DNA from 3 places in the Exiguobacterium sp. E4787 genome. Region 1 is predicted to be linked to each of the others. Evidence: riboswitches for the same ligand, from Rfam matches in the RefSeq annotation. Region 1 holds a riboswitch; each other region holds the start of a gene.
The links. Region 1 has a riboswitch for S-adenosylmethionine ahead of KNP80_RS05135 (2,3-diketo-5-methylthiopentyl-1-phosphate enolase). Riboswitches for the same ligand answer to the same signal wherever they lie in the genome.

Region 1 (2,262 bases):
CTTTCATCAAGGCGATGATATTGTCTTCCACCGTGATCGTCCCGTCGAAGTCGCACAGGATATGGATCGTCATCGCGACGCCCACGCCTTTAACGCGGTATCGAGTTCGTCCGTCTGTCCTTCGGTGTGACCGAGGACGTGAGCGATGGCTTGGCGGAAAGCACGGGCCCCGGCGGCTGCACCGTCCGGGTGACCATGAATGCCACCGCCGGCGTTGATGACGACATCTGTCCCGAAATCACGAATGATATCGGCGACAAGCCCCGGATGAATCCCAGCTGACGGGACCGGTAAAATTGGTTTCGACCAATGCGGTTCGGCGCTCAAGTCACGAATCGCGAACGCCTTGTCCCGTGGTGTCGCGAGCGAACCGTACGGAGACGGGAAGAGCGTCAAATCGGCCCCGGCGAGGCGTGGGAGTTTACCGAGTAAGAGCGAATGACTGATGGACCCGGTCAAGGCGCCGGCAAAGGCCGGGTGAGCCAAAATCGGCACACGGATGTCTGGGTCGTTCGCAAGTTCGCGCAGTGCGTCAAGACCGTACGTATAGACGTTGAATAGAAGCGCCGTCGCACCGGCCTCAATCAGCCGGAGTGCCTGGTCGCGCAGAGCGAACACAGGACCGCTCAACGTGATGGCATAGAGGACACGCTTCCCGGTCGCCTCAAAGTGCGCTTGAATGACGGCCGCTCCGATGCGGGCCCGTTCGAGCGATGGGGTGAGCGGGTTGTCGTATAAAATTTCGTCGTCTTTGACGATATCGATGCCTCCGGCAAACTGATCGCGGAGTTGCTGCTCGAGAAACGCGAGGTCACGGCCGATGACACCTTTGAAGATGCTCATGACGAGCGGGCGATCATGGACACCGAGCAAATCGCGAATCCCTTCGACGCCGAACTTGGCGCCTTTGAAATGAGGCGCGAGCGTCTCGGGCAACGTCAAATCGATTAACCGGATTGAATCGTCGAGGGACAGTTTCCCGAACGTCGTCGTCAAGATGGATGAAAAGTCAGGGCTGACATTATGTAACGGGTAGCGGATCGTGAAGCGGCTCGTCGTATCCGTATGTGTGGTCGACACGACCTCACCCCGGTACGCCTGTAACTGCTCTTGCTCTAAGTGAGGCAGCTCCGTCCAAGTACCGACGGTCAGCTCGAGGGCGATTTTGTCGGCGACGGTCGCGACCGCGTCCGTTCGTTTGATTTCATATGTGGCAGTGATACTCATATGGTTCCTCCTTCCAGGCAAACAAAAAATGACCCCATGCCGAGGCAAGAGGTCATCATAAAAAATGAACTCTTATCTCTCAGCTTTCGCTGCAAGAATTAGCACCGTGCCATCTCTGGTCGGTTGCTGCGACATCATCGGGCTCGTCCCTCCGTCTGCTCTTGATAAGAATGTGATTTGAAGTTGTGAAATTTAATTGAATTTTTGCACAGAATCGTCACGTCGTCAATTCCTTTTTTTCCAAAAAAAATATTTTGGGGAGTTGTTTCCATATATGCACAAAAAAAGACGGAGGTGCACGGAGAAAATGACGTTGACAATTGTGACGTCAAGTCCGTAATATTCATCACATAAGTTCACCGAATCGAATAAACCACTCTTATCGCGAGTTGGCAGAGGGAATTGGCCCGATGACGCCGCAGCAACCGACCACTAGGCACGGTGCTACATCCACCAGACGAATGTCTGACAGATGAGAGGAACAACCATTTTGGCTGTGCCTCTTTCTCGCGGAGAAAGGGGCTTTTTTTGTGGGCAACTTACAGGAAGGGGAAAACATCATGTCATATCAACCATTTACAGAACAGACCGTCGTCGAGCACGTCCGTCAACTAGGATACTTGCAAGACGGAATCGCCGAGTGTGAGGAAATCGGGGACGGTAATTTGAATCTCGTGTTTCGGATTCGCCAAGGCGAACAGCGCCTAATCGTCAAACAGGCGCTCCCATACGCCAAAGTTGTCGGCGAGAGCTGGCCGCTTACGCTCGAACGGGCATGGATTGAACAGTTGGCACTCCGTGAGTTTGCGAACGTGGCGCCGCGTTTCGTCCCGGACGTCCTCGGCAGCGACCGGACGCTCGCCTACACGATTTTAGAAGATCTGTCTGATTATGAGATTGTCCGCACCGGTTATTTGAAGGGGGAGAGCTATCCGGAACTCGCGCGTCATGTCGGTGAATTTTTAGGAGAGACGCTGTTCGCGACGTCGGATTATGCGGCCGGACCAATTGCGAAGAAGCGGATTGAACGTGACT
Region 2 (2,262 bases), on a different contig from region 1:
ACGTTTCCGCCGATGATGTTGAAGCCGATGTCATGCTGCTTCAACACTTCCGACAGGATCGGTTGTTCGGCCGTCTCGTTCAAGAATTTGAGCTTGACGATTTGACCGCTCGGATAACGAGCTTTCAAATGTTCGAACGTGAGCGACATGTCTTCGACCGCGCCGATCTGTTTGACGAACTCTTTCGTGATCGGCTGTTCCGGGTGTTGGAACACGTCGGCGACTTGCCCGGTCTCGACGACCTTTCCGGCCTCCATGACGGCGACACGGTGACAAATCTTTTGGATGACGTGCATCTCATGGGTGATGAGGACGATTGTCAAACCGAGTTTCTTGTTGATGCTGACGAGCAGTTCGAGAATCGAATCCGTCGTCTTCGGGTCGAGTGCGCTCGTCGCTTCATCGCAGAGGAGCACTTCTGGATTCGTAGCGAGCGCACGGGCTATCCCGACTCGCTGCTTTTGGCCGCCTGATAGTTGTGACGGATAGCTGTCTTCTCGTCCGGCGAGGCCAACGAGTTCGACGAGTTCATGGACGCGGCGTTTGCGCTCGCTCGCCGGTACCCCGATGAGCTCGAGCGGGAAGCTGATGTTCTCAGCGACCGTGCGCGACCATAATAAGTTGAAGTGTTGGAACACCATCGAGACGTTTTTACGTACCCCGCGCAGTTCCTTCGGCGTGAGCTTCGTCAGCTCGCTGCCGGCGACCACGATTTCACCGCTTGACGGTGCCTCGAGTCGGTTGAGCAAACGGATGAGCGTCGACTTCCCCGCCCCTGAATATCCGATTATTCCAAAAATTTCGCCGCTTTCGATCGTAAGCGACACATCATCGACCGCCTGGACCCGACCGTTTTTCGTGTCGAACCATTTGGCCACATTGCGTAATTGAATCAATCCATTTCCCTCCTGACAACAAAAAAAGTACGCACGTTTGAGCAAACGTGCGTACTTTATCGTACGGACAACGATTGCTCTCATCTTCCAAGGTATACACCTTGCTGGAATTAGCACCATTTCGGATTGCTCCGCGGTTGCTGGGCGTCATAGGGCCAGTCCCTCAGCCTCTCTTGATAAGAGTGGTTGCGTATTTGATTAGCTTTATCATAGCGACACATTATTTTCATGTCAAACTATTTTTTTCAGCAAAATAAAAAAAGGTGCCATCCGAGGATGACACAGAACGTAGCACCTTGAGTCACTGAAGGACAACCCATAGATGAACCTCTTTTGCCCGATCAGAGCATTCATCCTTATATGGGGGATTTTTACCCAACCATCACTCGGTCTTCGAACGGACCATGCAATTACGCGACCGGTGCCCCGACGCTTGATTTTTTTGGGGGACAATCGAAGGGAAGGTCCACCTGAAATCGCGTAAGCTCATGCAGCGGTTGTTCGAAAACGTCTTGATGACGGGAAAATCTCGTCCTATGTTGTGTTCAAGTAAGATGTTGTAATGAATATATCATTCGTGAACTTTCTGTGTCAACTGATTATTTAAAATTTTCAGATTATTCTAATCATCCTATCTCACTTAACGAAAGATAGGACGTGCTGGACGTTTTGAAATGCGTACAAACGATCGCGAACTTGGCCATTCTCCAGCTTCAATAGCGCCGGAACGCTCATGACCTGATACGCCTCGAGTTCGTTCGGGATAAAGTTGGCATCGCGTTTTTCAATCTTCAATTCTGGGTCGACCGCCTCGACGACCGAGAGCATCCGCTCGGCCACGGCGCATGTACCGCACATTGGGGCGTATATATATAAGAATCCGTCTGTCATCATTTTGCTCACCTCTCTTCTAAGTATATGAATCCGGGCCAATCGGTTCAAAAGTTGTGCTCAAATGGAAAATTCTGAACATTTCAACATTTCTTGTTGACGCTCGGCAGAAAGAGGCATAGTATGGTCATTAACTTTATCGCTTTTGTACATAACAGCAAACCAGTAGAAAAGGACAGGTGAATCCCCAATGACGGAAGAGAAGCTTACCGGAAAACAATTTTTAATGAACGTCTTGAACGGCCTCAGTCTTGCCATTCTCATCGCCCTCATCCCGAGCGCTTTGCTCGGTGAATTAACGAAAGCCATCTTGCCGTATTTTCCGTCCTTGCAGTTCATCTTAGATGCGACGACGATTGCGATGCGCCTCTTACCGGTCATCATCGGTGTCGCTGTCGCCATGCAGTTCGGACGATCGGCGCTCGAGGCCGGGACGATCGGCATCGCGACTCAGGTCGGAAGTGGCGCCATCCGC
Region 3 (2,262 bases), on a different contig from region 1:
AGTGCTCGTCTGCCCCTGCAGACGCCTCGAGATAATAAAGCTTGTCTTTCGTTTCGAGGTGCGTCAACACTTTGTCGAGCAGCGCGGTGAACTTCTCTTCCGCGATCGGTTGGTTGACCGGACCCCAGTCTACTAAATGGTTGCTGACTTCATCTTGCACGACGAATTTGTCTTTCGGTGACCGTCCTGTGAATTTCCCAGTACTGACCGATAAAGCCCCGTCTTTCGTCAGTACGCCCTCACCGTTGTGAATGGCTTCTTCCACCAGTTCTGGAACCGTCAAGTTCCGCATCATGTCGGCACCTTTAATTAATTCTTCGATTTTCAGGAGCGTTGTAGCCATCCTGAATCCCACCTTTCCCCTAAATAGATGTGGATGAAATCCGCATACTTCCGCGTTTAATCAGTATGACGTTTTTATTATATGTGACATACTAATCAAAGACAAGCATTTTTTACCCTTTAAAGTAAGCGCTTTCTTACATTGTCATTCTAACATATTCTGTACCAGGTCATAGTACAAAAACCAAAACGGACAAAAAAATGTTTGATATTTCACAAACATAACTATTTGACCGTTTGTGAAAAGTTTGACGAATTCGGTCGATACGCTTGACAGAACGGGGTGTCATTTATATGATGGTCTTCGTAACGGATACTCTTATTCTGAGCGGTGGAGGGAACAAGGCCCTACGAAGCCCAGCAACCGTCCGATTTTTCATTGTTATTCGGAAAAGGTGCTATCCTGAAGCGAAGCGTAAGCTTCGAACGATAAGAGGGTAAGGAAGAACGATTCAACCTTTCCCATTTGAACATGGCGAGAGGTTTTTTTCATTACCGTCCCAAAGCAACGCGTAAGGGGAACGAGTACCGTCCACACATCACCCTTTATTATAGGAGGTTTTTCGAAATGGCAAACTTGAACCGTCGACTTTTCACTTCGGAGTCCGTCACGGAAGGACATCCGGATAAAATTTGTGACCAAATCTCAGATGCGATTTTGGATGCAATTTTAGCTGAAGATCCAAACGCCCGCGTTGCGGCTGAGACGTCTGTCACAACAGGTCTCGTGCTCGTAGCAGGTGAAATCACAACATCAACTTACGTGGATATCCCGAAAGTTGTTCGTGAAACTGTTCGTGAGATCGGCTACACACGTGCGAAATATGGTTTCGATGCAGAGACTTGTGCAGTCCTCACATCGATCGATGAGCAATCGGTAGACATCGCGCAAGGTGTTGACCAAGCGCTCGAAGCTCGTGAAGGACAAATGACTGAAGAAGAAATCGATGCGATCGGTGCTGGTGACCAAGGTCTCATGTTCGGTTACGCAACAAAAGAGACGCCGGAACTCATGCCGCTCCCGATTTCACTCGCTCACAAATTGTCACGTCGTTTGGCAGAAGTTCGTAAAAACGGCACGCTCGCTTACCTTCGCCCAGACGGTAAGACACAAGTGACAGTCGAATACGACGAAGCGAACAACCCAGTTCGCATCGACACAATCGTCATCTCGACACAACACGCAGAAGACATCACGCTCGAGCAAATCCAAGCTGATTTGAAAAAGCACGTCATCGATGCAGTCATCCCGGCTGAACTCATCGACGCGGAAACAAAATACTTCATCAACCCGACTGGCCGCTTCGTAATCGGTGGACCACAAGGGGATGCAGGCCTTACAGGACGCAAAATCATCGTCGATACGTACGGTGGATACGCACGTCACGGCGGCGGCGCGTTCTCAGGTAAAGATCCTACCAAAGTTGACCGTTCAGCAGCATATGCAGCTCGTTACGTGGCGAAAAACCTCGTCGCAGCGGGACTCGCTGACAAAGCAGAAGTTCAACTTGCTTACGCAATCGGTGTTGCTCACCCGGTATCGATTGCGGTCGATACGTTCGGCACAGGCAAATTGAGCGAGACTGAGCTCGTCGAACTCGTTCGTGAGAACTTCGACCTCCGTCCGGCGGGTATCATCAAGATGCTCGACCTTCGTCGCCCAATCTACAAGCAGACAGCAGCTTACGGCCACTTCGGTCGTACAGACGTGGAACTCCCATGGGAGCAAACGGATAAAGCGGCAGTGCTCGAAGAAGGCGCGAAACGCTTCGCATAAGCATAGAAAAACGACCTTTCACTCGAAAGGTCGTTTTCTTTAGGTTTGCGGCTTATGTTCAGTTGTCGTGTTCTCTTTGCCAAGTGCCGTATCTTTCGCTTCGACGACTTTCTCGCCGATTGATTGTAAATCCGATTTCGCTT

Region 2: another riboswitch for S-adenosylmethionine. It lies ahead of KNP80_RS02375 (methionine ABC transporter ATP-binding protein); the one in region 1 lies ahead of KNP80_RS05135 (2,3-diketo-5-methylthiopentyl-1-phosphate enolase).
Region 3: another riboswitch for S-adenosylmethionine. It lies ahead of metK (methionine adenosyltransferase); the one in region 1 lies ahead of KNP80_RS05135 (2,3-diketo-5-methylthiopentyl-1-phosphate enolase).

The regions. Positions count from the first base shown of each region.
Region 1 is NZ_JACSLY010000003.1:50,187-52,448, reverse strand. It holds gene KNP80_RS05140 (2-hydroxy-3-keto-5-methylthiopentenyl-1-phosphate phosphatase) at 1-73, opposite strand, end outside; gene KNP80_RS05135 (2,3-diketo-5-methylthiopentyl-1-phosphate enolase) at 70-1,227, opposite strand; SAM riboswitch class I at 1,297-1,398, opposite strand; SAM riboswitch class I at 1,604-1,706, shown strand; gene mtnK (S-methyl-5-thioribose kinase) at 1,788-2,262, shown strand, end outside.
Region 2 is NZ_JACSLY010000001.1:461,616-463,877, forward strand. It holds gene KNP80_RS02375 (methionine ABC transporter ATP-binding protein) at 1-896, opposite strand, end outside; SAM riboswitch class I at 974-1,079, opposite strand; gene KNP80_RS02380 (thioredoxin family protein) at 1,533-1,790, opposite strand; gene KNP80_RS02385 (PTS sugar transporter subunit IIC) at 1,978-2,262, shown strand, end outside.
Region 3 is NZ_JACSLY010000001.1:398,578-400,839, reverse strand. It holds gene pckA (phosphoenolpyruvate carboxykinase (ATP)) at 1-343, opposite strand, end outside; SAM riboswitch class I at 659-778, shown strand; gene metK (methionine adenosyltransferase) at 911-2,119, shown strand; gene KNP80_RS02060 (hypothetical protein) at 2,159-2,262, opposite strand, start outside.